DNA from 4 places in the Kineococcus terrestris genome. Region 1 is predicted to be linked to each of the others. Evidence: riboswitches for the same ligand, from Rfam matches in the RefSeq annotation. Region 1 holds a riboswitch; each other region holds the start of a gene.

Region 1 (6,845 bases):
CCGGCGCCGTGAAGGTGGACTGGCACACCGAGCTCAACGACCCCGTCACCCGCGACTACCTCGACGGGGAGGGGTTCGCGCGCCTGCTGTCCGCCAAGGGGATCCGCCGCACCGACACCGTCGTGTTCTACGGCGACAAGAGCAACTGGTGGGCCGCGTACGCGCTGTGGGTGTTCACCCTGTTCGGCCACGAGGACGTGCGCCTGCTGGACGGCGGCCGCGCCAAGTGGCAGGCCGAGGGCCGCGAGCTGACCACCGAGGTGCCGCAGCCCGAGCCGGCCGACTACCCCGTCGTCGAGCGCGACGACCGCACCGCGCGGGCGTTCCTGCCCGAGGTGCGCGAGCACATCGGCGGCGCGCTGATCGACGTGCGCTCCCCGCAGGAGTACTCGGGCGAGCGCACCCACATGCCCGACTACCCGCAGGAGGGCACCGTGCGCGGCGGGCACGTCCCCGGCGCGGCCAGCGTGCCGTGGGCGCGCGCGGCCGCCGAGGACGGCACGTTCAAGGACCGCGCCGCGCTGGAGGAGATCTACCTGGGCGAGGCCGGCCTGGACGCCGACGCCCCGACCATCACCTACTGCCGCATCGGCGAGCGCTCCAGCCACACCTGGTTCGTGCTCACCCACCTGCTGGGCCTGCGCGACGTCCGCAACTACGACGGCAGCTGGACGGAGTGGGGCAACGCGGTCCGCGTGCCCGTCGCCGTCGGCCCGGAGAGGTGACGGGGACGGCCCACGACGTGTCGGGGCCGGTGGCCGCGCTCGTGCGCGCCGCCGGCCCCGACCTCGGGCCGGCCCCCTGGCGCGTCCTGGACGCCGGCGGCGGCGAGGGCCGCGACGCGGTCGTCCTCGCCGCCCTCGGGCACGAGGTGACGGTGCTGGACCGCCTGCCGGCGGCCCTGGAGCAGGCCCGCACCGCCGCGGCGCTGGCCGGGGTCGCCGACCGGGTCCGCACCGTGGCCGCCGACCTCGACGACCTCGCGGCGCTGGCGGCCCTGACCCGCCACCGCGCCGGCGGGTCGGGCTCCTTCGACGTCGTCTGCTGCCACGACGTGCTGCACCTGCGCGGCAGCGTCGCGCGCGCCGAGGCCGACGTCGCCGCGCTGACCAGCTCCCTGCGCCCCGGCGGCCACCTGTCGCTGGCGGTGCCGCCGCCGCCCGGGCCCTCGAGTGCCTCGGCGGGCCACCTGCACCTGGCCGCCGACCTGCTGGCGGCCGCCGTGGTCGCCGCCGGCGGTGCGGTGGTGCACCGGGCCGTGGACGGCGACGGGAACCTCCACCTCGTCGGCAGGCGGCGGTGAGCGAGCCGCCGCACCCGGAGGAGGCCGCGGTCGCCTGGCGCAGCGCCCCGTGGGGCCGGCTGCGCCACACGCTCGTCGAGCACACCCTGGCCGTCGTCTGCCGCACCGTCTCCGGCCGGCCGCTGCGCGTCCTGGACGTCGGCTGCGGCGACGGCAGCGACGCGGTGGCCCTGGCGCGCACCGGCGCCGAGGTCACGGCCCTGGACTCCGCGCCGCTGGTGCTGGAGCGCGCCCGCGCCGCCGCCCGCCGCGCGGGCGTCGCCGACCGGGTGCGCGCGGTGCAGGCCGACCTCGGGGACGTGGTGGCGCTGACGGCGCTGACCGGCGGCGGGGGCGGCACCTTCGACCTCGTCCTGTGCCACGACGTGCTCCAGCACCGCCCGCACGCCGGTTCGCCGGAGGGCCTGGCGGCGGACGTGGCCGCGCTGGCCTCCCGGGTGCGCCCGGGCGGCTGCCTGTCCGTGCTCGGCCCCGGGACGGCCGCCGCCGCGCTGCGGGCGGCGGTGCGCGAGGACGACCTGCGCGGTGCGCGGCGCCTGCTGGCGGGGGAGGACGCCGCGGGGGCGGACGGCGGGGTGCCGCTGCCCGCCGGCCGGGTGGAGGAGGCGCTCGCCGCGGCCGGGACGCCCGTGGAGTTCCGCTTCGGGGTGCGCGTGGTCACCGACCTGCTGCCCGACGCCCGCAAGGGCGAGCGCGGGTACTACGAGGACCTGCTCGCGCTGGAGCGGGCGCTGTGCGAGCGCCCGGAGCTGGTGCCGGTGGCGCGCAGCTGGCAGCTGGTCGGCCGGCGCCGCCCGCCCCGCCGCCGCGCGGGCGCCGGCGGCTGACCGACTACCCTCCCGGGGTGCTGATCCGCGACCTGACCGACGACGACTGGCCGCGGGTGTGGCCCTTCTTCGACGAGATCGTCGCCGAGGGGGAGACGTACGCGCTGCCCGGCGGCCTGACCTCCGAGGCGGCGCGCGAGCTGTGGGTGCAGCCGCCGCCGTGGCGGACGGTCGTCGCGGTCGACGAGGACGGCACCGTCCTGGGCACGGCCAAGAGCGGCCCGAACCGGCCCGGTCGCGGCGCGCACGTGGCCACGGCCAGCTTCATGGTGTCCCCGGCGGCGCGCGGTCGCGGGGTGGGGCGCGCCCTCGGCGAGCACGTCGTGGCCGCGGCGGCCGCCGACGGGTACCGCGCGGTGCAGTTCAACGCCGTCGTGGAGACGAACACGGCCGCCGTGGCGCTGTGGCGCTCCCTCGGCTTCGCGGTGCTGGCGACCGTGCCGGAGGCCTTCGACCACCCCGAGCACGGGCTGGTCGGCCTGCACGTCATGCACCGCCGGCTGGGCCGGTAGCGCGCCGGGAGCGCCGTGCGGGCGCCCGCGGCGGGCTAGGGTGGCCGGACCATCCAGAGCGGCCGAGAGACCTGGCTCGACGACGCCGCAGCAACCCGGAGGAACGGGTGCTCACGCCGGGACCGATGGAGGAGACGTGCCGTACGCCGGGGACCTCACGCCGAGGGACGCCTACGACCTGCTGCGCGAGGACGCGACCGCCGTCCTCGTCGACGTGCGCACCGAGGCGGAGCACCGCTTCGTCGGGGTGCCGGACCTGTCGAGCCTGGGGCGGGAGCCGGTGCTGGTCTCCTGGCTGCCGGTGCCCGGGGAGGAACCGGGACGCACGTTCCTGCAGCAGCTGGCCGCGGCCGGTGTGCCCGCCGACCACGAGGGGCCCGTGGTGTTCCTGTGCCGCTCGGGCGTGCGCTCGGTCGCGGCGGCGGAGGCCGCGACCGCCGCGGGGTTCGGCCGGGCCCTCAACGTGCTCGACGGTTTCGAGGGGCCGCTGGACGAGCACGGGCACCGCGGGGGCGCCGGCTGGCGCGCCGACGGCCTGCCGTGGCGGCAGTCGTGAGCGCTGACGGGGGAGCGGCCGGGGGACCGGCCGGGGGAGCAGCCAGGGGAGTTGCCGGTGACGGGGACGCGCACCGCGCGCTGCGCCCGGACACGCTGGCCGTGCGCGGCGGCCTGGCCCGCTCGGGGTTCGAGGAGACGGCCGAGGCGCTGTACCTGACCAGCGGGTACGTGTACGAGTCGGCGGCCGCGGCCGAGGCGGCGTTCGCGGGCGAGGTCGACCGCTACGTCTACTCCCGCTACGGCAACCCCACGAACTCCGTGTTCACCGAGCGGCTGCGGCTGCTCGAGGGCGCGGCCGCCTGCGCGGCCACGTCGAGCGGGATGTCGGCGGTGTTCACGACCCTGGCGGCGCTGCTGGGCGCGGGTGACCGGGTCGTGGCCGCCCGCAGCCTGTTCGGCTCCTGCTTCGTCGTGCTCGACGAGTTCCTGCCCCGCTGGGGCGTGAGCACCGAGTTCGTCGACGGCGAGGACCCGGAGCAGTGGGAGCGCGCCCTGTCCACGCCCGCGCAGGCGGTGTTCTTCGAGACGCCGGCCAACCCGATGCAGTCCCTCGTCGACGTCGAGCGCGTCAGCGAGCTGGCGCACGCCGCCGGCGCGACGGTCGTGGTGGACAACGCGTTCGCCAGCCCGGTCGCCCAGCGGCCGCTGGAGCTGGGCGCCGACGTCGTCGTGTACTCGGGGACCAAGCACATCGACGGGCAGGGCCGCGTCCTGGGCGGCGCGGTCCTGGGCAGCGAGGAGTTCCTGGCCGGGCGGTTCAAGGAGCTCACGCGGCACACCGGCCCGTCCCTCAGCCCGTTCAACGCGTGGGTGCTGGCCAAGGGCCTGGAGACGCTGGGCCTGCGGGTGCGGCACTCGGCGGCGACGGCGCTGCGGCTGGCCGAGCACCTCCAGCGCCACCCCGCGGTGCGCTGGGTGCGCTACCCGACGCTGGACTCGCACCCGCAGGCGGAACTGGCGCGCCGGCAGATGCGGCTGGGCGGCACCGTCGTCACGTTCGAGGTCGACGCCCCCGCCGGGCGCGCGAAGGAGCGCGCGTTCGAGGTGCTCGACGCGCTGCGCGTGGTCGACATCTCCAACAACCTCGGCGACGCGAAGTCCCTGGCGACGCACCCGGCGACGACGACGCACCGCCGCCTGGGCGAGCAGGGCCGTGCGGCCATCGGCCTGACCGACGGGGTGCTGCGCCTGTCGGTGGGCCTGGAGGACCCCGAGGACCTGCTCAGCGACCTCGAGGACGCCCTGCGGCGCTGAGGCCGCCCGCCGCCGGGTCCCCCGACCCGGCGGCGGCCAGCAGGTCCAGCGCCAGGGCGTCGTTGAGCCGGAAGAACCCCGCGTCCAGGCGCGGGCGCGCGAACGCCGCCGCCCACCCGCCGCCGGCCACCCACGGCCCGGCGGCGAACCGCCGCGGGTGCGCACCGCCGCCGGCCCGCGCCAGGCGCTGGTGCGCGTCCACGGCCAGCCGGCCACCGGTGACGACCGCGCCGTCCGGGTCGCGGAACTCCTGCTCGGCCGCCTCCCCCCGCGCGCGCAGCGCCCGCAGCAGCGGGTCGGTGGTGCGCGCGACGCTGGGGGAGGGCAGGCGGGCGTCGACGAGGGCGCGTGCGTGCACGACGCCGGGCCCGCTGCCGGCGCGGCCGCGCCAGGTGCCGGTCGCCGGGTCGAGGTCCACGTCGGCGTCCGCGCCGAGGAACCGCACGAGGCCCGCGCGGTGCAGCGCCAGCAGCTGCTGCAGCCGCTGCGGCGGCGGGCCGCTGGCGACGTAGCTGAAGAACCCGTGCCACCAGCCGTCGACGTCCACCGCGGCCGACCGCGCGTCCAGCAGGCCCTGCCGGGCCAGCTCAGCGGTCGTCACGTAGCAGGACAGCAGCGCCGCGAACACGGCCGCGTCGGCCGAGTGCCGCGGGTCGCCGCGGCGGGCGACGTCGGCGGCGACGTGCTCGGCGACCCGCGCACCGACCGCCTGCGCGTCCGCGCCGGACCAGCCGTCCAGGGGGCGGTCCAGCCGGTGCAGGTCCAGGCGGTCCTCGCAGGCCGGCGCGGCCCGCACCAGGAGGGCGTCCATCTCGGCGCTGCCCCACGGCGCGGCCGCGAACGCCCGCTCGAACTCCGCCGCGGGCACCCCCGTCCGCTCCGGGTGGCGGGCGGACAGCTCGTGGTGGTGGGCGCCGGTGAGCTCGCGGGCCACCAGCGGCCACACGTCCGCGCGCAGCCGCAGCGGCCGGCCGAGCCGGCCCGCGAGCTCCCGCGCGGCCTCGACGGTGAAGTGGCGCGGCAGCGGCGGCCGCTCGGCCAGCTCGTACGTGATCTTCGAGCGGTACGGGACGCCGCGCCGGGAGCCGACGTGCAGGACCGGCTCCGCGCCCGACGGCTCGTAGACCAGCCCGCCGTCCGGGCCGGGGGTGAAGCGCCCGCCGCGGCCCTCGCCCACCAGCACGAGCAGGTCCACGAAGGCCAGCCCCATCCCCAGGACGAGGACGTCCTCGCCGGGGCGCAGGGCGTCCAGGTCCCCGGCCGTGTGCAGGTCGCTGGTGTACGCGGGCGCCAGGTACGTCAGGCCGTGCGCGGCCGCGAGGCGCTGCAGCTCCCGCTCGCGCGGGCCGGGCTCGACGTCGGGGTGGCCCTGCGCCAGCAGCACCGCGTCCACCGCGAGCGCCGTCCCGTCCGCCAGGTGCAGCACCTGCCCGCCGTCCGCCGCTCCGTCCGCGTCCACCAGGTCCACGGCGGAGGTCGCGTGCACGCGCAGCGACGCCGTGGCGGGCAGGCCGTCGGCCACCCGCCGCCAGGCCGCCGCCAGGTAGCGGCTGCCCAGGGCGCGGGAGACGAAGGTGCCCTCGCGCACGGCGAGCACCTCCCGGCGCAGCTCCTCCTGCCCGGCAGCGGCGAACTCCCGCGCCAGGCGGTCGCGGTGCTCGTCCAGCCAGGCGAACAGGGTGGGCCCGGGACGCAGCTCACCGGTGAGCGTGGAGGTCTCGTCGGGGAAGACGGTGACGTCGGCGGCGCGGGAGTTCATCCACAGCAGGGGGTGCTGGTCCGGGCGCCAGGTCCGGCCGGCGCCGGGCGGGTGCGGGTCGACGACGTGCACCCGCAGCGGCCGCTCGAGCCCGGCGGCGTGCACGCCCAGGCGGTCCAGGACGCCGAGCGCGCGCGGGCCGGCGCCGACGAGGGCGACGCGCAGCGGGTCGCCGGGCGCGGCGGGCGAGGTGGACGCGACGGGGACGGGTCGGGGGGACGTGCGGGCGGCGGGCACGCGGGTCACGGGCGGCTCCTGCTCGGGCGACGGGGGGCGGCGCGCGCGGGGGCGCGCCGGCGGGCTCGTCAGGCCGGACAGGTGGCCGCGTGCGTGCGGCACAGGTCCACGTGGCGGCGGCGCACGAGCAGCGCGCCGCGCTCGTGCGCTGCGGGACCGGTCACCCTCCCAGGGTAGGCGCGCGTCAGCGCCGCTGCCCGAGGACGAACGTGCGCACGGCGGTGATGGCCGCCCCGCGCGCCCACTCGGCGAACCCGGTGACCTGGACGTCGACGTCGAGCGGGGAGGCGTGGACGCTGCGGTGGCGGGTGATGCCGTCCCACAGGGCGTCGCGGCCCACCTCGGCCAGGCGCACGCCCTCGCCGGACAGGACGACCTTCTTGGGCATGGTGGTG
Region 2 (6,845 bases), on a different contig from region 1:
CGGGTCGCGACCCGGGCCGCCTGCGCACCGACGAGCGCCTGCGCGAGCGCGACCTGGGCTGGTGGGACGGGCTGACCGGCGCCGGGGTGCGCGCCCGGTACCCGGAGGAGGCCGCCCGCCGCGAGCACCTGGGCAAGCTGTACTACCGCCCGCCGGGCGGGGAGAGCTGGTGCGACGTGGCGCTGCGGCTGCGCAGCCTGCTGCGGGACCTGCGCGCCGAGCACGCCGGCCGCCACGTCCTGCTGGTCAGCCACCAGGCGGTGGTGATGAACGCGCGGATGGTGCTGGAGGACCTCGACGAGGAGGAGGTCCTGCGCCTGGACCGGGAGGAACCGCTGGCCAACTGCTCGGTGACGGCGTACCGGGCGGGCCCGGACGGGCCGGTGCTGGACGTGGCGGGCGACACGACGGCGGTGGCGGACGTGGCGGACCTGGCGGTCACCGACGACGAGGTGGACGACGAGCCCGACGACGCGCCCGCGGGCGGCGGCGCGGGGGTGGCCCGGTGAGCGGGCCGGCCGGCGAGCGCGCCACGACGGTGACGTCGGCGCTGCTGCGCGAGTGGCCGCTGCCCCCGCCGGGGTCCGGCAAGGAGAGCCGCGGGCGCACGCTCGTGGTGGGGGGCAGCACCCGCACGCCGGGCGCGGTCCTGCTGGCCGCGGAGGCGGCGCTGCGCTCGGGCGCGGGCAAGCTGCAGGTGGCGACGACGCGCACGACGGCGGCGGGGCTGGGGGTGGCACTGCCGGAGGCGCTGGTGCTGCCGCTGACGGAGACGCCCGGCGGGGGCATCGACCCCGCCGCGGGCGAGGAGGACGGCGAGCTGGCCGAGCTGGCCGGGTCGGCGGACGCCGTGCTGCTGGGCGTGGGCGCGGTCGGCGAGCCGGACGTGCGCGCGCTCCTGGAGGCGCTGGTGCCGCGGCTGTCGAGGACGGTCGTGCTGGACGCGCTGGGGCTGGCGCCCGTGACGCGCGACGAGACGTTCCTGCACCACCTCGAGGGCCGGGCCGTGCTGACCCCGAACGCCGCGGAGCTGGCGATCGTGCTGGACGCGGAGCCGGAGGAGGTGGAGCGCGACACGGCCGGGGCGGCGGTGGAGCTGGCCCGCCGCAGCCGGTGCGCGGTGGTGGCGGGCGGCGGGACGAGCTGGATCGCCGCGCCGGACGGGCGGCTGTGGAGCGACCCGTCGGGCGGTGCGGGGCTGGGGGTGTCGGGGTCCGGGGACGTGCAGGCCGGCATCGTCACGGGGCTGTGCGCCCGCGGTGCGGAGCCGGTGCAGGCGGCGCTGTGGGCGGCGTACCTGCACGGGCGGGCCGGGGACCGGCTGGCGACCGAGGTGGGCCGGCTGGGCTTCCTGGCGCGGGAGTTGCCCGCGCAGGTGCCGCGCGTCCTCGCCGAGGTCGAGGTCTAGGACCCCCGGCGGGAGCGGCTCAGACGAGCAGGGCGCTGGCGGTGGGCACGAGGTCGGCCAGCGGGATGCCGAGGCGCCACGTCGTGGAGGAGCGGCTGCCGGCGGCACGCGGGTCGCCCTCGGGGCCCTCCCACGCCTGCGGGTGGGCGGTGACGGTCCAGGCGCCCGGACCGGCCTGGCGGGCGCGGTCGGCGAGGCCGGTGTCACCGGCGCGGACGGCGGCGGCGGCGATGACCTCGACGGCGCGCCCGAGGGAGCGGGCGTCGTAGAAGGACACGGTGCAGCCGGTGGTGGTGGCGGTGGTGTCCACCAGGATGCAGCCGCTCTCGGTCAGGGCCGCCTGGACGGCGGCGGTGGCCGCGTGCTGGCGCGGCGCGCGCCGCTGGGCGGGGACGGTCTGCTCGGCCCGGGGGCGGGCGACGGTGGGGGCCATGACGGGTACTCCTCTGGGCGACGACGTCGGCCGGTGTCGGAGTCGCCGTCGACTCGGCCTCCGACACCCAGCAGACGGCATCGGTCGGCGTTCGCTGCGGCTTGAGCATAGGCGCTGCGCGGTCGTGGTCCGGACCGGCGGGCCGCGATGTTCGTTGTGGGAGAACGACATGACGTCGTACGCCAGCGGCGTTCGACGATGACGAACGCTCCCGGCGGGCGGCGACGCCGCGCCCGCGGGCCCCGGCAGCCGCCCCGCTAGACTCGCCCCGGCCCGCCCGCGCGGGCCGCGCCTCCGTAGCTCAGGGGATAGAGCATCGGTTTCCTAAACCGTGTGTCGCAGGTTCGAATCCTGCCGGGGGCACCCTCCCGCACCGACCCTCCCGTCCCCGCGCCCGTCCGCCGCTCACCGCGCGCAGGCCGTCGCGGGCGAGGACGATGGGCCTCGCAGCGCTGCGGCGTCGCGGCGCTGCGGCGTCCGGGAGGAGCAGCGCCGTGACCGAGCAGGAGTCCACTCCCCGTCCCCCGCGCGCCGGCGCGGCGCTCGCGCTGGTCACCGCCCTGGTGACCGCGTGCGGCCCCGCTCCCGCCGGGGGTCCCGCCCCGGGCACCCCCGCGCCGTCGTCCTCGCCGTCGTCCCCGACGGCGACGGCGGACCCGTCCGCCCCGCCGGAGCTGGTGACGGTCCCCGCCTACTACGCCGGCCGCACCGGCCTGGTGGGCGGCCTGGAGGTGGCGCTGTACCGGGAGTTCGCGCGGGTGCCCCTGGACGGTGACCGGGTCAGGACCGCCCTGGGCGTGGCGCTGTCGCCGCCGCGCGACCCCGACTACTCGGTCCCGTGGCCGGAGGGCACGCGGCTGCTCGGCGTGGAGCGGCTGGAGGACCTCGTCACCGTCGACCTGTCCGCGGAGGCGGCCGCGCCACCGCCGGGCGCGGACGCGCCTCTCGCGCGGGCCGCGCTCCAGCAGGTCGTGCACACGGTGACGGCCGCGGACCCGTCGGTGGCGGGGGTGCAGCTGCTCGTCGACGGTTCGCGCGTGCCCGACCTGTGGGACCTCGGCGCCCACGCCGGGGAGGCGCTGGCGCGCGCGAGCGCCGCGGAGGTGCTGGGACCGGTGTGGGTGCTGCAGCCCGAGGAGGGCGCGCGGGTGACCTCGCCGGTGACGGTGTCCGGTCGGGCGACGGTGTTCGAGGGCACCGTCGGCTGGGACGTCGTGGACGCCGGCGGGCGGGTCGTGGCGCAGGGGTGGACGACGGCGTCGGAGGCCGGCCCGGGGCGGGGCGACTTCTCCGTCGCGGTCGACCTGCCGCCGGGCGAGCACACCGTGCGCGCGTTCAGCGAGTCCGCCCGCGACGGCTCGCGCGTCGCGGAGGACTCCAAGACGGTGACCGTCACCGGGTGAGGGCCGGCGCACGCCGCCGGTCAGCGGCGCGCGCGCTTCACCTCGTACATGCGCTCGTCGGCGCGCGAGAGCACCTCGTCGACGTCGTCGCCGGCCGCGGCGCGCACCCACCCCGCGCTCACCCCGACGCCGTGGGCGCGGGCCAGCGGGCCGGCCGCGGCGGCCCGCGCGGCGCGCGCGGCGGCGTCGGCGGGGTCGCACCCGGCGCCGCGCAGGAGGAGGACGAACTCATCGCCTCCGGTGCGGGCGACGACGTCGCCGTCGCGGACGGCGGAGCGCAGCCGGGCGGCGACCTCGACGAGGACGGCGTCGCCGACGGCGTGCCCGTGCTCGTCGTTGACCCGCTTGAACCCGTCGAGGTCGGCGCACACGACACCGCAGCCCTCCCCGGCGGGGTCGAGCGCCGCGGCGGCCTCCTGGAACAGGGCCCGCCGGTTCAGCAGCCCGGTCAGGGGGTCGGTGCTCGCCAGCTCGCGCAGCATCTCCTCGGCGCGGCGCTGCTCGGTGACGTCGACACCGACGCACGCGAGGCGGTCGGGCACGCCGTCCTCGTCGAGCAGGATCGTGTTGTGCCAGCGGATGCGGTGGTGGCCGCCGTCGCGGTCCAGCCACTCCCCCTCCGCGACGCTGGAGGACCCGTGCGCCACACCGAGGGCGACGCCCTGCCGGGCCAGCTCACGGTCCCCGGGCGCGATGACGAGGTCGAACATCTCCTCGCCCAGGACGTCCTCGGCCGCGTAGCCGGTCAGCTCCTCGCAGGCACGGTTGAACAGGGTGAAGCGGCCGTGGACGTCGAGGACGCAGACGAGGGCCGCGGTGCTGTCGAGGACCGCGCGGGACGTCTCGCGGTCCAGGGCGCTCGGCGCCGACGCGCGGGCGCGGCGGGTCGGGCCGGCGGCCGGCCGCCGCGGTGTCAGGCTCACCAGCGGCGCCCGCTCACCGCGCTCCGGCACGCTGGAGGTGTCCACGTCCCCCGATCGGTGCGCCCGGCACGCGCCTTGAGCCCGGGCGGTCACGGCGACCCGGACGGCGCAGCGCGGACGGGACCCTCAGGAGGGGGCGGGCAGGGCCGCGACGAGCGGGTGGTCGCCGGCCACCGGGCCGTGCGCCCCCGCCCCGCCGGGGGAACCCACCGCGTCGAAGAACTCGGCGTTGGCGGCGGTGAACGCCGACCACTGCTCGGGCACGTCGTCCTCGTAGTAGATGGCCTCGACGGGGCACACGGGCTCGCAGGCCCCGCAGTCCACGCACTCGTCGGGGTGGATGTACAGCGACCGCTCGCCCTCGTAGATGCAGTCGACGGGGCACTCCTCGATGCACGCCTTGTCCTTGACGTCCACGCACGGCTGGGCGATGACGTAGGTCACGCGGTGGTGCTCCTCTGCAGCTGGCGGGCGGGGGTGGTGCGGGAACGCCGGTGGCGGCGCACCGCGCTGGTCACGGCCAGGCCGCCGAGGACCAGCACCAGGGCGTACACGGCGAACCGCACGCCGTCCGGCGCGGCGACGGCGTCGGCGCGCAGCAGGGTGCGGGAGTTCGTGAGGACGATGACGGTGCCGACGGCGGCACCCAGCACCTGCGGGGGCGCGAACCGCACCAGCCAGGCGGCGATCGGCGCGGCGACCAGCCCGCCGGCCAGCAGCGCGAGGACCCACGACCAGGCGATCCCCTGCGAGCCCAGGCCGAGGAGGAAACCCGCGCTGGCCGCGACGGCCACGAGGAACTCGCTGGCGTCGACGGACCCGATCACCTTGCGCGGTTCCAGCCGGCCCGAGGCGAGCAGGGCGGGGGTCCCGACGGGGCCCCAGCCCCCGCCGCCGGTCGCGTCGACGAAACCCGCGAACAGCCCGAGCGGGGCGAGGAACCTGCGCCGCAGCGGGCGGTGCAGGGACCGCGCGTCCAGGGTGGTGACCGAGAACCGCACGAGGATGTAGACGCCCAACCCCAGCAGCAGCACGCTGACGAAGGGGGCGGCGACGTCCCCGGGCAGCGACGACAGCAGCGTGGCGCCGACGAAAGCGCCTGCGGCGCCGGGGATCCCGACCCGCCGGACCACGCGCCAGTCCACGTTCCCGAACCGGTGGTGCGCGGCGCCGGAGGCCAGCGTGGTGCCGATCTCGGCCAGGTGCACGGTGGCCGACGCCAGCGCCGGGCTGGTGCCGACGAGGAGCAGGAGAGTCGTCGAGGTGACGCCGTAGGCCATGCCGAGCGAGCCGTCGACCAGCTGGGCCAGCAGGCCGACGACAGCGAGGAGCACGAGTCTGCGCACGAGGGTTTCCCGTTCGTCCCGGTGGACCCGCAGGTCCGCGCTTGCCGGGCACCGTGCGGCGACCGGCCAGGTCCTCACCCGGAGCACCCCGCCGCGGAGGAGGGTTGCCGACCAGCGAGCCGGGGCTTGACGCTGGCACTCGTGACCTGCCGACCACGCTAGGGCGCCGGACGCGGACCGTCAACACCCGGCGCCGGCCGGAACTCCCCGCGGACCGCGCCGGGAACCCGCCGGAGGACCCGCGGAACTCCCCGACGGGCTTGACGGGGGTTCCGCGTGCCCTACGGTGGGGACGTGGTCCAGCCGCTGACCGTGCGCCTCGTCTCGCGCCGGTACGTCGACCTCATGCGCGTGCACAGCAACTACGCCTGCCGCCGCACCACCTCCCCCACCCCTCCCCGTCACCGCTAGGGGCGCTCCTCACGGAGGGCCCGCACCCCCGTGAGGACCGATGACACCCGACCCCTCGCTCGCGACGCCCGGCGCACCCGCCGCGGCGCCGGCCCGTCCCGCGCGCACCCGCAGCAACGGCCAGTGGGCCGTGGACGGTCGTGCACCGCTCAACCACAACGAGGAGGTCAAGGCCGCCGGCCCGGGCCTCGACGTCCGCGAGCGGATCGAGCGCGTGTACGCCCGGGAGGGTTTCTCCTCCATCGACCCCGACGACCTCAACGGCCGGTTCCGCTGGTGGGGCCTGTACACCCAGCGCCGGCCCGGGATCGACGGCGGGCGCACCGCGCAGCTGTCGAACGAGGAGCTGTCCGACGAGTTCTTCATGCTGCGCGTCCGCGTCGACGGCGGGGCGCTGACGACGGAGCAGCTGCGGGTCGTCGGGGACCTGTCCACCCGGTTCGGCCGCGACTCCGCCGACATCACCGACCGGCAGAACGTGCAGCTGCACTGGGTGCGCGTCGAGGACGTGCCGCAGGTGTGGCGCGAGCTGGAGGCCGTGGGGCTGCGCACCACCGAGGCGTGCGGGGACACCCCGCGCGTCGTGCTCGGCAGCCCGGTCGCGGGGATCGCCCGCGACGAGGTCCTGGACCCGACGCCGGTCGTCGAGGAGATCGTGGGCCGGTTCGTCGGCGACCCGGAGCTGGCGAACCTGCCGCGCAAGTTCAAGACCGCCGTCACCGGCCACCCCAGCCAGGACGTCGTCCACGAGATCAACGACGTGTCGTTCGTCGGCGTCGTCCACCCCGAGCTCGGGCCGGGTTTCGACGTGTGGGTCGGCGGCGGGCTCTCGACCAGCGCCCACCTCGCCCAGCGCCTGGGCGCGTTCGTCACCGCGGACGAGGCGCCCGAGGTGTGGCACGGGGTCGTGCGGGTGTTCCG
Region 3 (6,845 bases), on a different contig from region 1:
TGATGACGCTCAGGGACAGCAGCAGACCGGGGATCGCCAGCAGCACGTCGACCAGCCGCATGAGGACGTCGTCGACCGGGCCGCCCAGCGCACCGGCGAGGACGCCGAGCAGCGTGCCGGCGACGAAGCCGACGAGCACGGCCACGGCGGCGCCGAGGATCGAGTGCCGGGCGCCGTGCACGACGCGCGTCCACACGTCGCGCCCCGTCGCGTCGGTGCCGAACCAGTGCTCGCCGCTGGGGGCCTGCAGCGACGGGGCGACCGAGGCGGTGGGGCTGCCGGAGGCGAAGGGTTCCGGCAGCAGCGCCCACAGCAGCGCCAGGAGCAGGACGGCCGCGGCGAGCAGGGCGCCCGCCCCCGGCCGGGGCGCGCCGGTCCGGCGGCGGGGGACGTCGCGGTCCGGGTCGGTGGCGGGCACCCCGGTCCAGGCGCTCACCGCAGCGCTCCGCGGCGCAGGCGCGCGTCGAGCACGGGGTACAGCAGGTCGACGACCAGGTTGACGAGCACGTACGCCACCGTCGAGAGGACCACGACGGCCAGCAGCACGGGGGTGTCGCGGTTGGCGACCGCCTGGGCGGTCAGCTGCCCGATCCCGGCGCGCCCGAAGACGGCCTCGGTGACCACCGCGCCACCGACGAGCTCGCCGAACAGGAGACCGGCCATCGTCAGGGTCGGCAGGACGGCGTTGCGGCTGACGTCGTGCCACAGCAACCACGGGGTGCTGGCGCCCCGGGCGCGCACGACGGCGATGAACGGCATCTGCCCCACGTCGTCGATGCTGCGCATGAGCACCTGCGCCAGCGGCGCGGCGATGGGCACCGCGATCGTCAGCACGGGCAGGACGAGCGACTCGACCGGCCCGGCGCCGATGACGGGGATCCAGCCCAGGCGGAAGGAGAACACCTGGATGAGCAGGATCCCGATCCAGAAGACCGGCAGTGACACGAACAGCGGGGGCAGGTCGCGGAACAGCCGGCGCAGCCACCGGCCCCTGCCGTGGGTCGCGGTGAAGGCGATCGCGACCGCGAGCAGCACCGCCACGAGGAGGCCGAGCGCGGCCAGCACGAGCGTGGAGGGCAGCGCGCTGGCGATGAGGGTCGAGACCGCGGCCCCGCTCTGCACCGAGTAGCCGAGGTCGCCGCCCAGGAAGGCCCGCGCGGACTCCGCGAAGCGCACGAGCAGCGGGCGGTCGGCCCCGTAGGCGGCGCGGATGTCGGCCAGCTGCTCGGGCGTCAGGCCCAGCTCGGGACTGCCGAAGCGGGCCAGGACGGCGTCGCCGGGCAGCGCGGCCAGCAGCGCGTAGGACAGCGCGTAGGCCAGCACCAGGACGACGGCGGCCTGCGCGACGCGCTGCAGGACGTAGCTCACGCCGGCCCCGTCACCGCGGGCGCGCCGCCCGGGCGCCCACCGGCGCTCAGCGGTCCAGCCACGTCGCGTAGAAGGAGGGCCGGCCCACCGACTCGGTGGTGAAGCCCTGCACGTCGGAGCGGAAGCCGAAGACCTGCGGCTCCTCGAAGAAGGGCACGACGTAGGCCTGCTCGGCCAGCCGGCGCTGCGCTGCCTCGGACGCGGCCTGCCGCTCCTCGGTGGTCGGCCGGGAGGCGATGTCGTTGAGCAGCGCGTCCAGCTCGGGGTCGCCGAGGGACTCGTCGTCGGTGTCGAGGTTGAGCAGCGTGTTGCGGTTCCTGGAGAAGTACTGCGACTTCAGGACGTCGAAGTCGGCCCGGCCGACCATCGAGTGGTACACCTGCACGGTCTCCGGGTCGAGCGAGGCGGCGGTCTGCGCGGCCTGGTCGCCGGGGAACAGCTCGACCTGGACCCCCAGTCCGGACAGCTGCTCCTGGACGAGGGTGACGACCTCCCGGGAGCGGGGCTGGGGCAGCGCCTCGTTGACGGTGAGGGCCAGCCGCACGCCGCCCTTCTCCCGCACGCCGTCGGCGCCGGTGAGCCAGCCCGCCTCGTCGAGCAGCTGGGCCGCGCGGTCCGGGTCGTACCGGTACTGCTCGGAGGTGTCGACGTAGCCCAGCGCCGACCTCGCGAGGGCCCCGGTGGCCAGCACGTAGCTGTCGCTGAACAGGGTGTCGATGATGGCCTGCCGGTCGATGGCGGCCACGAGGGCCTGGCGGACGGGCAGTTCCTGCAGCTGCGGGGTGCGGAAGCGGAAGCTGAACCCGTTGTTGACGCCGTTGGTGGCCGCGGCCAGCAGGGCCAGCCCGTCGGCCTGGAACTGCTGCTCGTCGGGGGCCTCGATCTGGCGGGCGACGTCGGCCTGCCCCGCCACCACGGTGCCGACGCGGACGCTGTCCTCGCCCGCGACCACGAAGCGGATGCCGTCGAGGTAGGGACGGCCCTGCCGGGCCAGCGACGGCGGGGCCCAGTCGTAGTCCTCGCGCGCCACGAGCGAGATCTGCGTGCCGACCTCCTCGTCGTCGACGACGAACGGGCCGCAACCGACGACGCCGACCGCCTGGCCGGGCCCGAAGCCCTCGCTGTCCCGCTCGAGGGTGGAGGTGGCGAGCAGACCGGAGTTGATGGTCGAGACGGCCTGCGCGAAACCGGGCGCGGGGGCCGAGAAGGAGAACCTCACGGTGAGGTCGTCGACGACCTCACCGCGCTCGTAGTTGTTGATGGCCTCGGAGACCGTGAGCGCCCGGTCCGGGTCGCCGCTGCCGAAGAGGTCGATGTTGGCGAGCACGTTGGCCGCGTCGACGGGTGATCCGTCGGAGTGGGTGACCCCCTCGCGCAGGGTGAACGTGTACTCGGTGGCGTCGGCGTTGACCTCGGGCAGTTCCGCGGCGATCCACGGCTGCAGCTCGAGGGTCTCCGGGTCCTGCCACAGCAGCCGGGCGGTGATGTTGTTGACGATGCCGCCGTTGGGGTAGAAACCCGCGGCCGGCGGGTAGAGCGTCGTCCACGTCTGCGGTTCGAGGTAGGTGAGGGTTCCGCCGGTGCGGGGTTCCCCCGACGGCGTTCCCTCGTCGCTCGTCGCGCGGGAGCAGCCGGTCACCAGGCCGGCGAGGGCGGTGGCCGCTGCGGCGGCGAGCGTGGTGCGGCGACGGACGAGCATGGGTGGGCTCCGGCTGTTCGTGGCGCGGTGTGGCGCGAGCTGTTGCGGGGGAAGGGGTCGGGAGGGCGCGGCGCGGCCGCGGGGTGGTCCCGGGCGGTGGCGTCGTCGTCGTGACCGGTCTCCGCGGTGGCGGGGACCGGGTACCGCGCAGCTGCTAGCGACAGCCCGTGGCCCCTCGGCGGCAGTGGTCGATGTGACGACGCCGCGAGGCGTGGAAGGCGTGACCGCGGATCCTGAGCACCGTTCCTCCATCGGTTCTGGCGGAAGCACCCGAACCCGCTCTCGCGGAGGGTTGCTGCGGCGTCACGGAGCCAGATCTCTCAGCCGCTCTCGATGGTGAGCGGGAGCCACGGTGCCCGAGCGGGCCCGCGCGTGTCAAGGTGCGGCGCAGCGGGACGGCCGCCCCACCGCGGTGGAGGAGTTCCCCCGCCTCCGGCCGCCCCTCCCCGCTCAGCGCTCCGCGCCGCCCGCGCGCTCGTCCCCGCCCGCGGCGAGCGCCTCGCGCACCGCCCGGGCCAGTGACAGCGCCCGGGTGTGGGTGGGCAGGTCGTCGAGCAGGACGACCTCCCCGTCCGGGCCGGTGAGGGGCATCCGCCAGTTCGGGTACTCGTTCGCGGTGCCCGGCTGGTTCTGGGTGCGGCGGTCGCCGACGGCGTCGACGAGGGACACGCCCAGCATCAGCGACGGCGCCAGCGCCAGGTAGCGGTGCAGCGCCTCGACGGTCTCCTGCTCCCCCGCGCCCTCGCGCAGCAGCCCGCGCCCGCGCACGAGGCCCAGGACGCGGTCCTGCTCGGCGCGGTCGGCGGCGCGCTCCTCCTCCACGTCGCGGGTGAGCAGGCCGAGGCGGTCGCGCAGCGCGACGTGCTCCTGGGCCAGGTAGCCGGCCGTGGGGGGCAGGTCGTGGACGGTGACGCTGGCCAGGGCCAGCTCGCGGTAGTCCTCCGGCGCCTTCGGGCGGTCGCCGTCGTACTCGAACCAGAGGACGGCGCTGCCGAGGATCCCGCGCTCGGCCAGGTAGCTGCGCACCCAGGGCTCGACGGTGCCGAGGTCCTCGCCCACGAGCACGGCCCCGGCCCGCTGGGCCTCCAGGGCCAGGACGCCCAGCAGCGCCTCGTGGTCGTAGCGCACGTACGTGCCGCGGTCGGCGGTGGCCCCCTGCGGGATCCACCACAGCCGGAACAGGCCGATGACGTGGTCGACGCGCAGGCCGCCGGCGTGCCGCAGGATCGTGCGGACCATGTCCCGGAAGGGCACGTAGGCCAGCTCGGCGAGGCGGTCGGGCCGCCACGGCGGCTGGCTCCAGTCCTGCCCCTGCTGGTTGAAGGCGTCCGGCGGGGCGCCCACGGTGACGCCGCGGGCGAGGGTGTCGCCCAGGCTCCACACGTCCGCGCCCTCGGGGTGCACGCCGACGGCGAGGTCGTGGACGATGCCGGGCCCGGTGCCGGGCGCGGTGGCCGCGTCCTGGGCGCTGCGCAGCTGCTCGTCGCACTGCCACTGCAGCCAGCGGTGGAAGTCGACCCGGTCGGCGAGGCGCTCCAGGGCCCCGGAGGCGCGGGCCGCGGCGGGGTCGCGGTCCTGCGCGGGCCAGCCGGAGGCGGGCAGGCCGTGCTCCTCGGCCAGCGCGCACCACAGCGCGAAGTCGGTCAGCCCGGGGTCCTCGTCGGCGACGTAGCGGCGGAAGGCGGCCTGGCGGGCCTGGGTGCGCGGGTGGGCGTGCAGCACCTCCAGCGCCTCGCGCTTGAGCGCCCACAGGGCGTCGCGGTCGATCTCGCCGGGGTCCGTGTTGGCGGCGCGGCAGCGCGCGGCCAGCTCCTCCACCCGGGCCCGCTGCTGCGGTGCGAGGTAGGCGGTCTCCCGCACGTCCTCCGGGCGCAGGTACAGCGGGTTGACGAAGCGCCGGGTGGTCGGCAGGTACGGGGAGGCCTCCATCGGCGGCACCGGGGAGGCGGCCGCCAGCGGGTTCACGAGCAGCCAGCCGGCGCCCTGGGCGGCGGTGGTGGCGGCCAGGTCGGCCAGGTCGGCCAGGTCGCCGGCGCCCCAGGAGCGGCGCGAGCGCACCGAGTACAGCTGCGCCTGGTAGCCGACGGAGCGCCCGCGCTGCAGCGCCTCGGGCAGCTCCAGGACGTCGGGGGTGACGACCAGCGGGCACTCGGCGTCGCCGGAGGGGGTGCGCACCCGCAGCAGGTGCCAGCCCAGCGGCAGGTCGTCGGGGACCTCGAAGGTGGCGCGGCCGGTGAGGCGGCCGTCGACGTGCTTGGGGTCCACCCAGCGGTCGACCTGGCGCAGCGGCGCCCACCCGCCGTCGTCCTCCAGCTCGACGACGACGTCGACGGGGTCGCCGTGCGGGACGTGGACGGGCACCTGGGCGCTGCTGCCCTCGCGGGTGACGACCACGGGCGGCAGGCGGCGGCGCCAGGGCCGCAGCCGCACCTCCGCCAGCGACGCGGCGACCGCGGCGGGCCCGGACACGTCGTGGCCGAGGGCGGTCAGCACGGCCTCGACGGTGGCGCGCGGCACGTCGGCGGTGCGGCCGCGCCAGTCGGTGAAGGAGGTGGAGACGCCCTCGGCGGCGGCCAGCTCGGCCAGCTGCGGCGGGGTCCGGTCGTCGGTCCGGTCGTCGGCGCGGTCGTCGGCGCGGGCGTCGGCGGGCTCGGGTGGCACGCGCCGACTCTGCCAGAGCGCCCCCGTCCCGGCGCGGCGGCGGCGGGCCTCCACGGGCCTCCACGGGCCGCCGGAGCTGCCTAGGGTGGCGCTCGTGCACCCCGCGACCGGCGCCGTCCGCCCGCCCGCCGACCTGGCCCCGCGCCTCGACCTCGTCGAGGAGCTGCACGGGACCCCGGTGCCCGACCCGTACCGCTGGCTGGAGGACGCCGACGACCCGCGCACGCGGGAGTGGTCGCGCTGGCAGGCGGCCGCGTGGGAGGACTGGGCGGGCCGGGCGCCGGGGCGCGAGCGCCTGCGCGAGCGGGTGGGGCAGCTGATGGCGACGGGGTCGGTGGGCGCGCCCGTGCACCGCGGCGCCCGGGTGTTCCGCACGCGCCGGGCGGTGGACGGGGAGCTGGGGGTGCTGACGGTCACCGACGGCGCCGGCACCCGGACGCTGGTGGACCCGCTGGCGCTGGACCCCTCGGGCACGACGACGCTGGACGCGTGGCGGCCCAGCCCGGAGGGCGACCTGCTGGCCTACCAGCTGTCCGAGGGCGGCACCGAGGAGAGCGTCCTGCGGGTGCTGGACGTCGCCACGGGCGAGGTGGTCGACGGCCCGCTGGACCGGGCCCGCTACTCGCCGGTGGCGTGGCTGCCGGACGCCGGGGACGGCGAGCGCCGGTTCTACTACGTGCGCCGGCTGCCGCCGGAGCAGCTGCCGGAGGGCGAGCGGCAGTACCACCGCCGGGTGTGGCTGCACCGGGTGGGCGCGGACCCGGCCACCGACGTGGAGGTCTTCGGCGGTCCCGTGCCGGGCGACCCGGAGGGCGCGCCGCCGCTGCCGCTGACGACGTACTACGGGGTGTGGACGTCGCGGGACGGGCGCTGGCTGGTCGTCAGCGCCGCCGACGGCACCGCCCCCCGCAACGACGTGTGGCTGGCGGACCTGCGCGGCGCGGACCCGGCGCGCCCGCCGTTCCGCGAGGTGGTGCGCGGCCTGGACGCGAGCACCGGGGTGTGGGTGGGCCGCGACGGGCGGCTGTACGCCTTCACCGACCTGGACGCCCCGCGGGGGCGGCTGGCGGTGGCCGACCCGGCGACCCCGGGCCCGGAGCACTGGCGCGACCTGCTG
Region 4 (6,845 bases), on a different contig from region 1:
GCATCCACATCGCGATGACCTTGCCGGACACGTTCGTCGACAGCATCGCGCCCACCACGCCGGTGGAGACCATCCAGTTGCACAGCACGCCGCGCACGAACAGCGTGAGCATCCCGGCGGCGCCGTACTGCGCGTACCCCAGGGTGCGGTCCTCGCCGATCTCCCCGAGGCGCTGGCCCACCTCGTTCGGGTCGACGGCGAACCCGTAGGTGACGACGACCGACATCATCAGCGCGACCGTCAGCGCGCCCGCGAGGTTGCCGGTGAACACCAGGCCCCAGTTGCGCAGCATCGAGCGCCACGTCACGCCGGGCCGCTTGTCGATGAGGGCGAGCGGGACCAGCGTGAAGACGCCGGTCAGCAGGTCGAACCCGAGCAGGTAGAGGATCGAGAAGCCGACGGGGAACAGCAGCGCTCCCACGAGCGCGTTCCCCGTCTGCACCGTGACGGTGACGGCGAACGCCGCCGCCAGCGCGAGGATCGCGCCAGCCATGTAGGCGCGCACGAGCGTGTCGCGGGTGGACATGAGGACCTTGGACTGCCCCGCGTCGATCATCTTCGTGACGAAGTCCGGCGGGCTCACGTAGGACATGGGCACCGACCCTGCCGCGCGCCTGTTACCGCCCGGTCAGCCCGTCGTGTCGGGTCGGTCACCGTCCCCGCACAGCGCGGCGGCGGCCCTGTGAGGCGGGGCCCGCCCTCAGGCCGCCGGCGGGTGCGGCAGGGGCCCCTCGCCGGGGACCAGGTCGACCAGCGTCGCCACGCGCGTGGTCTGCAGCAGGAAGCGGACGACGGGCGGCGGGTCGAGCACCTGCACGCGGTGCGGGCGCACCCGCACCGCGAGCCGCGCCAGGAACCCCACGCCGGTGGAGTCCATGAACGTCACGCCGCGGGTGTCGACCACCACGGGCAGCCCGGAGGCACCCACGTCCGCGACGGCGCGCTCCAGCTCCTCGCCCAGCGCCGCGTCCACCTCGCCGGCGAGGACGACGCGGGCCATCGCGGCGTCGACCGCGGTGCGCACCGACCCGGACGTCGCCCGCTCCTGCGCGCGCTCACCCGTCACCGTGCACCTCCCGTCCGTGGACGTGGTCGTCCTCGACAGGTGGAGTCTCCCCTCCGCCGGGTGTCACGGCCGGAACGGTGTGGTCCCCGTCACACCCGCCGGCCGGGGCCGGCCGGCGGGGCGGCCGTGGTCAGTCGTCGTCGTCGGCGCACAGCTGGGCGGTGACCCGGCCGTCGTCGAGCTCGACCTCCAGGTCCAGCCGCTCCTGCCCGCGGCGCCACTCGACCTCCACCTCGTCGTCGTCGTCCACGTCGACCTCGGTGGTCCAGCCCTCGGCCGCCTGGACGTCGGCCAGCGACAGGCGCCCGTCGGTGAACGGCACGACCGCCGAGCCGGCGTCGGCCACGACGTAGCGGCCGTCCCCGGGCACCGGGACGTCGGTGCACGTGCCGCTCGCGGGCCGGGGCCCGGCGGGCGCCGCGGGGGCGGCTTCCGGCGAGGTGCTGGGGGAGGTGCTGGGGGAGGCGTCCGGCGAGGTCCCCGGGCTCGCGGTGTCCGCCCCCTGCTCGCCGGGGCTCAGGGTCACGGCGTCGCCGGCCGGCGCGGCGGCGTCGTCCCCGCCGCAAGCGGGCAGCAGGAGCAGCGCGGCGGCGGGCAGGGCGAGCAGCCCCGCGGCGCGGGTGCGGGTGCGGGCGGTGGTCCGGTCAGCCATGCGGACAGTCGACCAGCGCGGCGTGAGAGGCGCGCGAGAGGACGGTGAGAGGACTCTCACGGACCTCGGGCGCCGCCACGGCGCCTCACCCCAGGGCCAGCCCGGCCGCCAGGCCCGCGGCGGCGGCGGCGCTCGTCGCCACCAGCGTCCCGGCCGCGTTGCCCGCGGCCGCCCACCAGGCGCCCCGCTGCGCCAGGCGGACGCTCTCCAGCACGGCCGTGCTGAACGTCGTGTACCCGCCGCAGAAGCCCAGGCCCACGACGGCGCGCAGGTCCTGCGACCCGACGCCGGCCAGCACCAGACCCGTGACCAGGCCCAGCAGCAGCGAGCCGGAGACGTTGATCCCCACGGTCGGCCACGGGAACGTCGTGGGCCACCGGCGCCGCACCTCCCCGTCCACGACGAAGCGGGCCACCGCCCCCAGCGCCCCGGCCAGGCACACCGCCAGCGGCACCAGCAGGGCGCTCACCGCGGGCCGTCCGCGTCCGGGTCCACCGGGTCCACCGGGGCCACCGACGCCGCCGCGCGCCGCGCGGTCCGCCACCGGTGGTGGCGGGCGGCCGCGACCACCCCCAGCCCGGCCGCCAGCAGGCCGAGGACCACGCTGGTCACGGCGTAGGCCGCGCCCGCCGCGAGCGCCCCGTCCCGCACGAGCAGGTCCGCCTCGTTCGCCAGCGAGCTGTACGTCGTGAGGGACCCCAGCAGACCGGTGCCCAGGCCCAGCCGCAGCAGCCGGCGCCGCCCCTCGTCGGGACCACGCCGCGCCAGGCCCTCCAGCAGCGCGCCCAGGCCGAAGGCGCCCAGCAGGTTCACGCCGAAGGTCGCCCACGGCCACCCGAGCGCCGCGGGCGGCCACAGGCTCTCCGCCGCGCCGCGCAGCGCCGTCCCGCAGAACCCGCCCGCCAGCACGACGGCCAGCAGGCGCGGGGACAGGTGGGGTGCTCGAGCGGGCACGGGTCGCTCCGATCGCGGTGGCGCGGGGCCGGGACAGGCGGCGCGCGCCACTGTACGAGCCGGCCGCCGGTGAGGGCAGGCTGGCTTGTCCGGACCGCGATCCCGTTGCGCTGCAAACGGAAGCGGAGAGCAGGGGGTGTCCGGGCGGGTAGCGTGGCGGCCGTGACGGACCTCGCCCCCCACGACCGCGAACCCGCCGAGCACCTCGGCTCCGTCAGCGGCCGCCTCAGCTGGCTGCGCGCCGGCGTCCTCGGCGCCAACGACGGCATCGTCTCCGTGGCCGCGCTCGTCCTCGGCGTCGTGGCCGCCACCGACGACCGCGGGGTCCTGCTCACCACCGGCCTGGCCGGGCTCGTGGCCGGTGCCCTGTCGATGGGGGTGGGCGAGTACGTGTCCGTCAGCACCCAGCGCGACACGCAGTCCGCGCTGCTGGCGCGCGAGCGGCGCGAGCTGGCGGAGATGCCGGACGAGGAGCTCGACGAGCTGACCGCGATCTACACGGCCAAGGGGCTCTCCCCGGCGCTGGCGCGGCGGGTGGCCCGCGAGCTGACCGCCCACGACGCCCTGGGCGCGCACGCCGAGGCGGAGCTCGGCCTGGACCCGGACGAGGTCGTGCGCCCCTGGCAGGCCGCGTGGGCGTCGGTGCTGGCCTTCACCCTCGGCGCGGCGCTGCCCCTGCTGGCCGTGCTGCTGCCCCCCGACGCGGTGCGGGCGTCGGCCTGCTTCGCCGCGGTCCTGCTCGCGCTCGCCGCCACCGGTGTCGTCAGCGCCCGCCTCGGTGGCGCCGACCCGCGCCGGGCCGTGCTGCGCGTCACCGGCGGGGGAGCCGTCGCCATGCTCGTCACCTACGGGATCGGCTCGCTGCTCGGCACGGCTCTCTGAGGCCGCCGGCCCCGACCGGCACCGCTCTACTGCGCAATCTGCCGCTGCACGGGTCCGCCGGTGAACGATCTGCCCGTCCGGAGCAGTCCCGCTTGCGCACCGGCGTCCGGCGTCGCGACGCTGCGCGGGTGACGACGACCGGACCGGCCGCGACCCGGCCACCCGCCGCGGCAGCGCCGCTGCCCCACTCGCGCGCCGAGGACGTGGCCGGCCTGCTCGTCGGGACGTTCCTGGCCTCCCTGGGCCTGCACCTGCTGCACGCGGCCTCGGCCGTCACCGGCGGCACCGCGGGGCTCGCCCTGCTCCTCGGCTACGCGGCCGGGCTGCCCTTCGGGGTCCTGTTCCCGCTGGTGAACCTGCCGTTCGTCGTGCTGGCCGTGCGGGTCAAGGGCTGGGCGTTCACGCTGCGCTCGGCGCTCGCGGTGGCGGCGGTGTCCCTGCTCAGCCCCCTGCAGGCGGCCTGCCTGCCGGACCTGCGGATCGACCCCGTCTACGCGGTGCTCGCCGGCAACCTCGTGGCCGGCACCGGCCTGCTCGTGCTGTTCCGCCACCGCGCCAGCCTCGGCGGGTTCGGCGTCCTGGCGCTGGTGCTGCAGGAACGGCTCGGCTGGCGGGCCGGCTACGTGCAGATGGTGCTCGACGTCGCCGTGGTCACCGCGTCCGTCGCGGTCGTCGGCCCGGCGGTGGCCGCGCTGTCGGCCGCGGGCGCGGTCGTGCTCAACCTCGTGCTGGCGATGAACCACCGCCCCGGCCGCTACACCGGGAGCTGACCCGGCCGGTGCCCGCGGGAGCGCCCTCAGCCGGGCAGGCCCGCCCGCAGCGCCCACGCGCGGGTCGCGGCCACGTCCAGGCGCAGCTGCTCCACGAGCTCGCTGGAGCCGGCGTAGCGGCGCTGAGGGCGCAGCCGCTCGTGCAGGCGCACCAGCACGGTGCGCTCGTACAGGTCGCCGTCGAAGTCGAGCAGGTGCGCCTCCAGCAGCCGCTGCCCGTCCTTGCCGTAGTACGTGGGGCGGTGGCCCACCGACACGGCGGCCACGTGCACCGGCCCGCCGGCGGCCGGGTCCACCTGCACCGTGCCGGCCCACACGCCGTCGCGCAGCCCGTGCTCGGGCACCGCGACGTTCGCCGTCGGGAAGCCCAGCAGCCGCCCGCGCTCGTCGCCGTGCTCGACCACGCCCTCCACGTGCAGCAGGGCCGGCGCGTCGCGCAGGCGGTGCTGCGCGGGCACGCGGGTGGTCAGGGCGCTGGGGCGTTCGGGCACGAGGACCTGCTTCCGGGCCGGGCTCCGCGGAGCCGCGCTTGCCGGGCGCCCACCGCCCGGCCGGGTCGTCACCTGGAGCACCCCACCGCGGTGGAGGGTTGCCGGGCAGCCAGCCAGGGCTTCACGCTGCCGCTCTTGACCTGCGGTCACGGTAGGAAGGGGTCCTGGACGTGTCAACAGCAGCGCGGGGGGACCGATGACCGGGACGACGACGACCGGCGGCGCGGGTGGTGGTGCGGGCGGCGCGGCGTGGCAGGTGCCCGCCGGGCTGGTGGAAGGGCTGCTGGGCGCCCTGCCGCCCGCGCGCCGCGAGGTGTTCGCGCTGCGGGTGGAGCGCTGGTGGGAGGACCTGCGCAGCGGCCTGGCCGGCCTGCACGCCCCCGACGTCGCCGACGACCTGGCGGCCCGGCTGCTGCGCCTGGCCGCCGGGGCGTGCGCCCGCCGGCCCGACGACCTGCACCGCCTGGACCAGGCCCGCACCCTGCGCCCCGACTGGTTCCAGTCCCCGCGCGCCGTCGGCTACGCCGCCTACACCGAGCGGTTCGCGGGCACCCTGGCCGGCGTCGCCGGCCGGCTGGACCACCTCGGCGAGCTCGGCGTCACCTACCTGCACCTCATGCCGCTGCTGCGCCCGCGCGAGGGCGACAGCGACGGCGGCTACGCCGTGGCCGACTACCGCGCCGTGCGCGAGGACCTCGGCGACGTGGAGGACCTGCGCGCGCTGGCGAGCGCCCTGCGCGCGCGCGGCACCAGCCTCGTGCTGGACCTCGTGCTCAACCACGTCGCCCGCGAGCACGCGTGGGCCCGCGCGGCCCGCGCCGGCGACGAGCGCTACCGCCGCTACTTCCACGTGTTCGCCGACCGGGAGCTGCCCGACGCCTACGAGCGCACCCTGCCGGAGGTGTTCCCCGACTTCGCCCCCGGGAACTTCACCTTCGACGAGGAGCTCGGCGGCTGGGTGTGGACGACGTTCAACTCCTTCCAGTGGGACCTGGACTGGTCGAACCCCGAGGTCCTCGCCGAGTTCGCGGAGGTCGTGCTGTTCCTGGCCGAGCTCGGGGTGGAGGTGCTGCGCCTGGACGCGGTGGCGTTCCTGTGGAAGCGGATGGGCACGAACTGCCAGAACCAGCCCGAGGTGCACTCGGTGGTGCAGGTGCTGCGCGCGCTGACCCGGATCGCCTGCCCCGCGGTGCTGCTGAAGGCGGAGGCGATCGTCGCGCCCGACGACCTGGTGCACTACCTCGGCCGGGGCCGCCACCACGGCCGCGTCAGCGACCTGGCGTACCACAACACCCTCATGGTGCAGGTGTGGTCGTCGCTGGCGGCGCAGGACGTGCGGCTGGCCGCGCAGGCGCTGCGGGCGCTGCCCACCGTGCCGACGACGACCGCGTGGATCACCTACGCGCGCTGCCACGACGACATCGGCTGGGCCGTCTCCGACGCCGACGCCGCGGCCGTCGGCCTCGACGGGCACGCCCACCGCTCGTTCCTGTCCGACTGGTACTCCGGCGCCTTCGAGGGCTCCACCGCGCGGGGCCTGGTGTTCCAGGAGAACCCGGCGACGGGGGACCGGCGCATCAGCGGCACGTGCGCGGACCTCGTCGGGCTGACCGCGGCGCGCGAGGCGCTGGCCGCCGGGACGGGGGACCCGCGGGCGCGCGCCGGGCTGGAGGCCGAGGTGGACGCCGCGCTGGCCCGGCACCTGCTGGCCCACGCCGTCGTCTTCGCCTGGGGCGGCATCCCCGTCGTCTGGTCCGGGGACGAGGTCGCCGCGCCCGGCGACCCGGACTGGGCCGCCGACCCGGCGCACGCCGCCGACAACCGGTGGGCGCACCGGCCGCGGCTGGACGAGCGGGACCTGGCCGCCGCCCGGGACCCCGCGTCGGTGCCGGGGCGGGCGCTGGCCGGGCTGCGGCACCTGGCGCGCACGCGCGCTGGCCTGCCGCACCTGCACGCCAGCGTCGCGGCGGACGTGCTGGAGCCGTCCGACCCCGGGGTGCTGGCGTTCGTGCGCCGGCACCCGCTGGGGG

The links. A riboswitch is a leader RNA that binds a small molecule or an ion and turns the genes downstream of it on or off. The one in region 1 is predicted to bind S-adenosylmethionine.
Region 2: another riboswitch for S-adenosylmethionine. It lies ahead of AB8M62_RS02800 (sulfite exporter TauE/SafE family protein); the one in region 1 lies ahead of AB8M62_RS08455 (rhodanese-like domain-containing protein).
Region 3: another riboswitch for S-adenosylmethionine. It lies ahead of AB8M62_RS12395 (TIGR04028 family ABC transporter substrate-binding protein); the one in region 1 lies ahead of AB8M62_RS08455 (rhodanese-like domain-containing protein).
Region 4: another riboswitch for S-adenosylmethionine. It lies ahead of AB8M62_RS12755 (riboflavin kinase); the one in region 1 lies ahead of AB8M62_RS08455 (rhodanese-like domain-containing protein).

The regions. Positions count from the first base shown of each region.
Region 1 covers NZ_JBEUEI010000011.1:12,887-19,731, forward strand. The annotation lists gene AB8M62_RS08435 (sulfurtransferase) at 1-725, shown strand, start outside; gene AB8M62_RS08440 (class I SAM-dependent methyltransferase) at 722-1,303, shown strand; gene AB8M62_RS08445 (class I SAM-dependent methyltransferase) at 1,300-2,130, shown strand; gene AB8M62_RS08450 (GNAT family N-acetyltransferase) at 2,148-2,642, shown strand; SAM riboswitch class I at 2,689-2,774, shown strand; gene AB8M62_RS08455 (rhodanese-like domain-containing protein) at 2,779-3,198, shown strand; gene AB8M62_RS08460 (O-succinylhomoserine sulfhydrylase) at 3,279-4,454, shown strand; gene AB8M62_RS08465 (FAD/NAD(P)-binding protein) at 4,423-6,459, opposite strand; gene AB8M62_RS08470 (ROK family protein) at 6,635-6,845, opposite strand, start outside.
Region 2 covers NZ_JBEUEI010000003.1:28,753-35,597, reverse strand. The annotation lists gene AB8M62_RS02835 (histidine phosphatase family protein) at 1-509, shown strand, start outside; gene AB8M62_RS02830 (NAD(P)H-hydrate dehydratase) at 506-1,408, shown strand; gene AB8M62_RS02825 (hypothetical protein) at 1,428-1,841, opposite strand; tRNA gene AB8M62_RS02820 (tRNA-Arg) at 2,132-2,204, shown strand; gene AB8M62_RS02815 (Gmad2 immunoglobulin-like domain-containing protein) at 2,336-3,244, shown strand; gene AB8M62_RS02810 (GGDEF domain-containing protein) at 3,265-4,212, opposite strand; gene fdxA (ferredoxin) at 4,294-4,611, opposite strand; gene AB8M62_RS02800 (sulfite exporter TauE/SafE family protein) at 4,608-5,513, opposite strand; SAM riboswitch class IV at 5,546-5,660, opposite strand; gene AB8M62_RS02795 (nitrite/sulfite reductase) at 5,965-6,845, shown strand, end outside.
Region 3 covers NZ_JBEUEI010000018.1:38,886-45,730, forward strand. The annotation lists gene AB8M62_RS12385 (ABC transporter permease) at 1-436, opposite strand, end outside; gene AB8M62_RS12390 (ABC transporter permease) at 433-1,368, opposite strand; gene AB8M62_RS12395 (TIGR04028 family ABC transporter substrate-binding protein) at 1,415-3,067, opposite strand; SAM riboswitch class I at 3,313-3,407, opposite strand; gene malQ (4-alpha-glucanotransferase) at 3,518-5,728, opposite strand; gene AB8M62_RS12405 (prolyl oligopeptidase family serine peptidase) at 5,823-6,845, shown strand, end outside.
Region 4 covers NZ_JBEUEI010000019.1:20,684-27,528, forward strand. The annotation lists gene AB8M62_RS12720 (formate/nitrite transporter family protein) at 1-592, opposite strand, end outside; gene AB8M62_RS12725 (STAS domain-containing protein) at 701-1,066, opposite strand; gene AB8M62_RS12730 (hypothetical protein) at 1,197-1,718, opposite strand; gene AB8M62_RS12735 (fluoride efflux transporter FluC) at 1,804-2,175, opposite strand; gene AB8M62_RS12740 (CrcB family protein) at 2,184-2,672, opposite strand; gene AB8M62_RS12745 (VIT1/CCC1 transporter family protein) at 2,835-3,554, shown strand; gene AB8M62_RS12750 (YitT family protein) at 3,683-4,324, shown strand; gene AB8M62_RS12755 (riboflavin kinase) at 4,351-4,815, opposite strand; SAM riboswitch class IV at 4,845-4,956, opposite strand; gene AB8M62_RS12760 (alpha-amylase family glycosyl hydrolase) at 5,012-6,845, shown strand, end outside.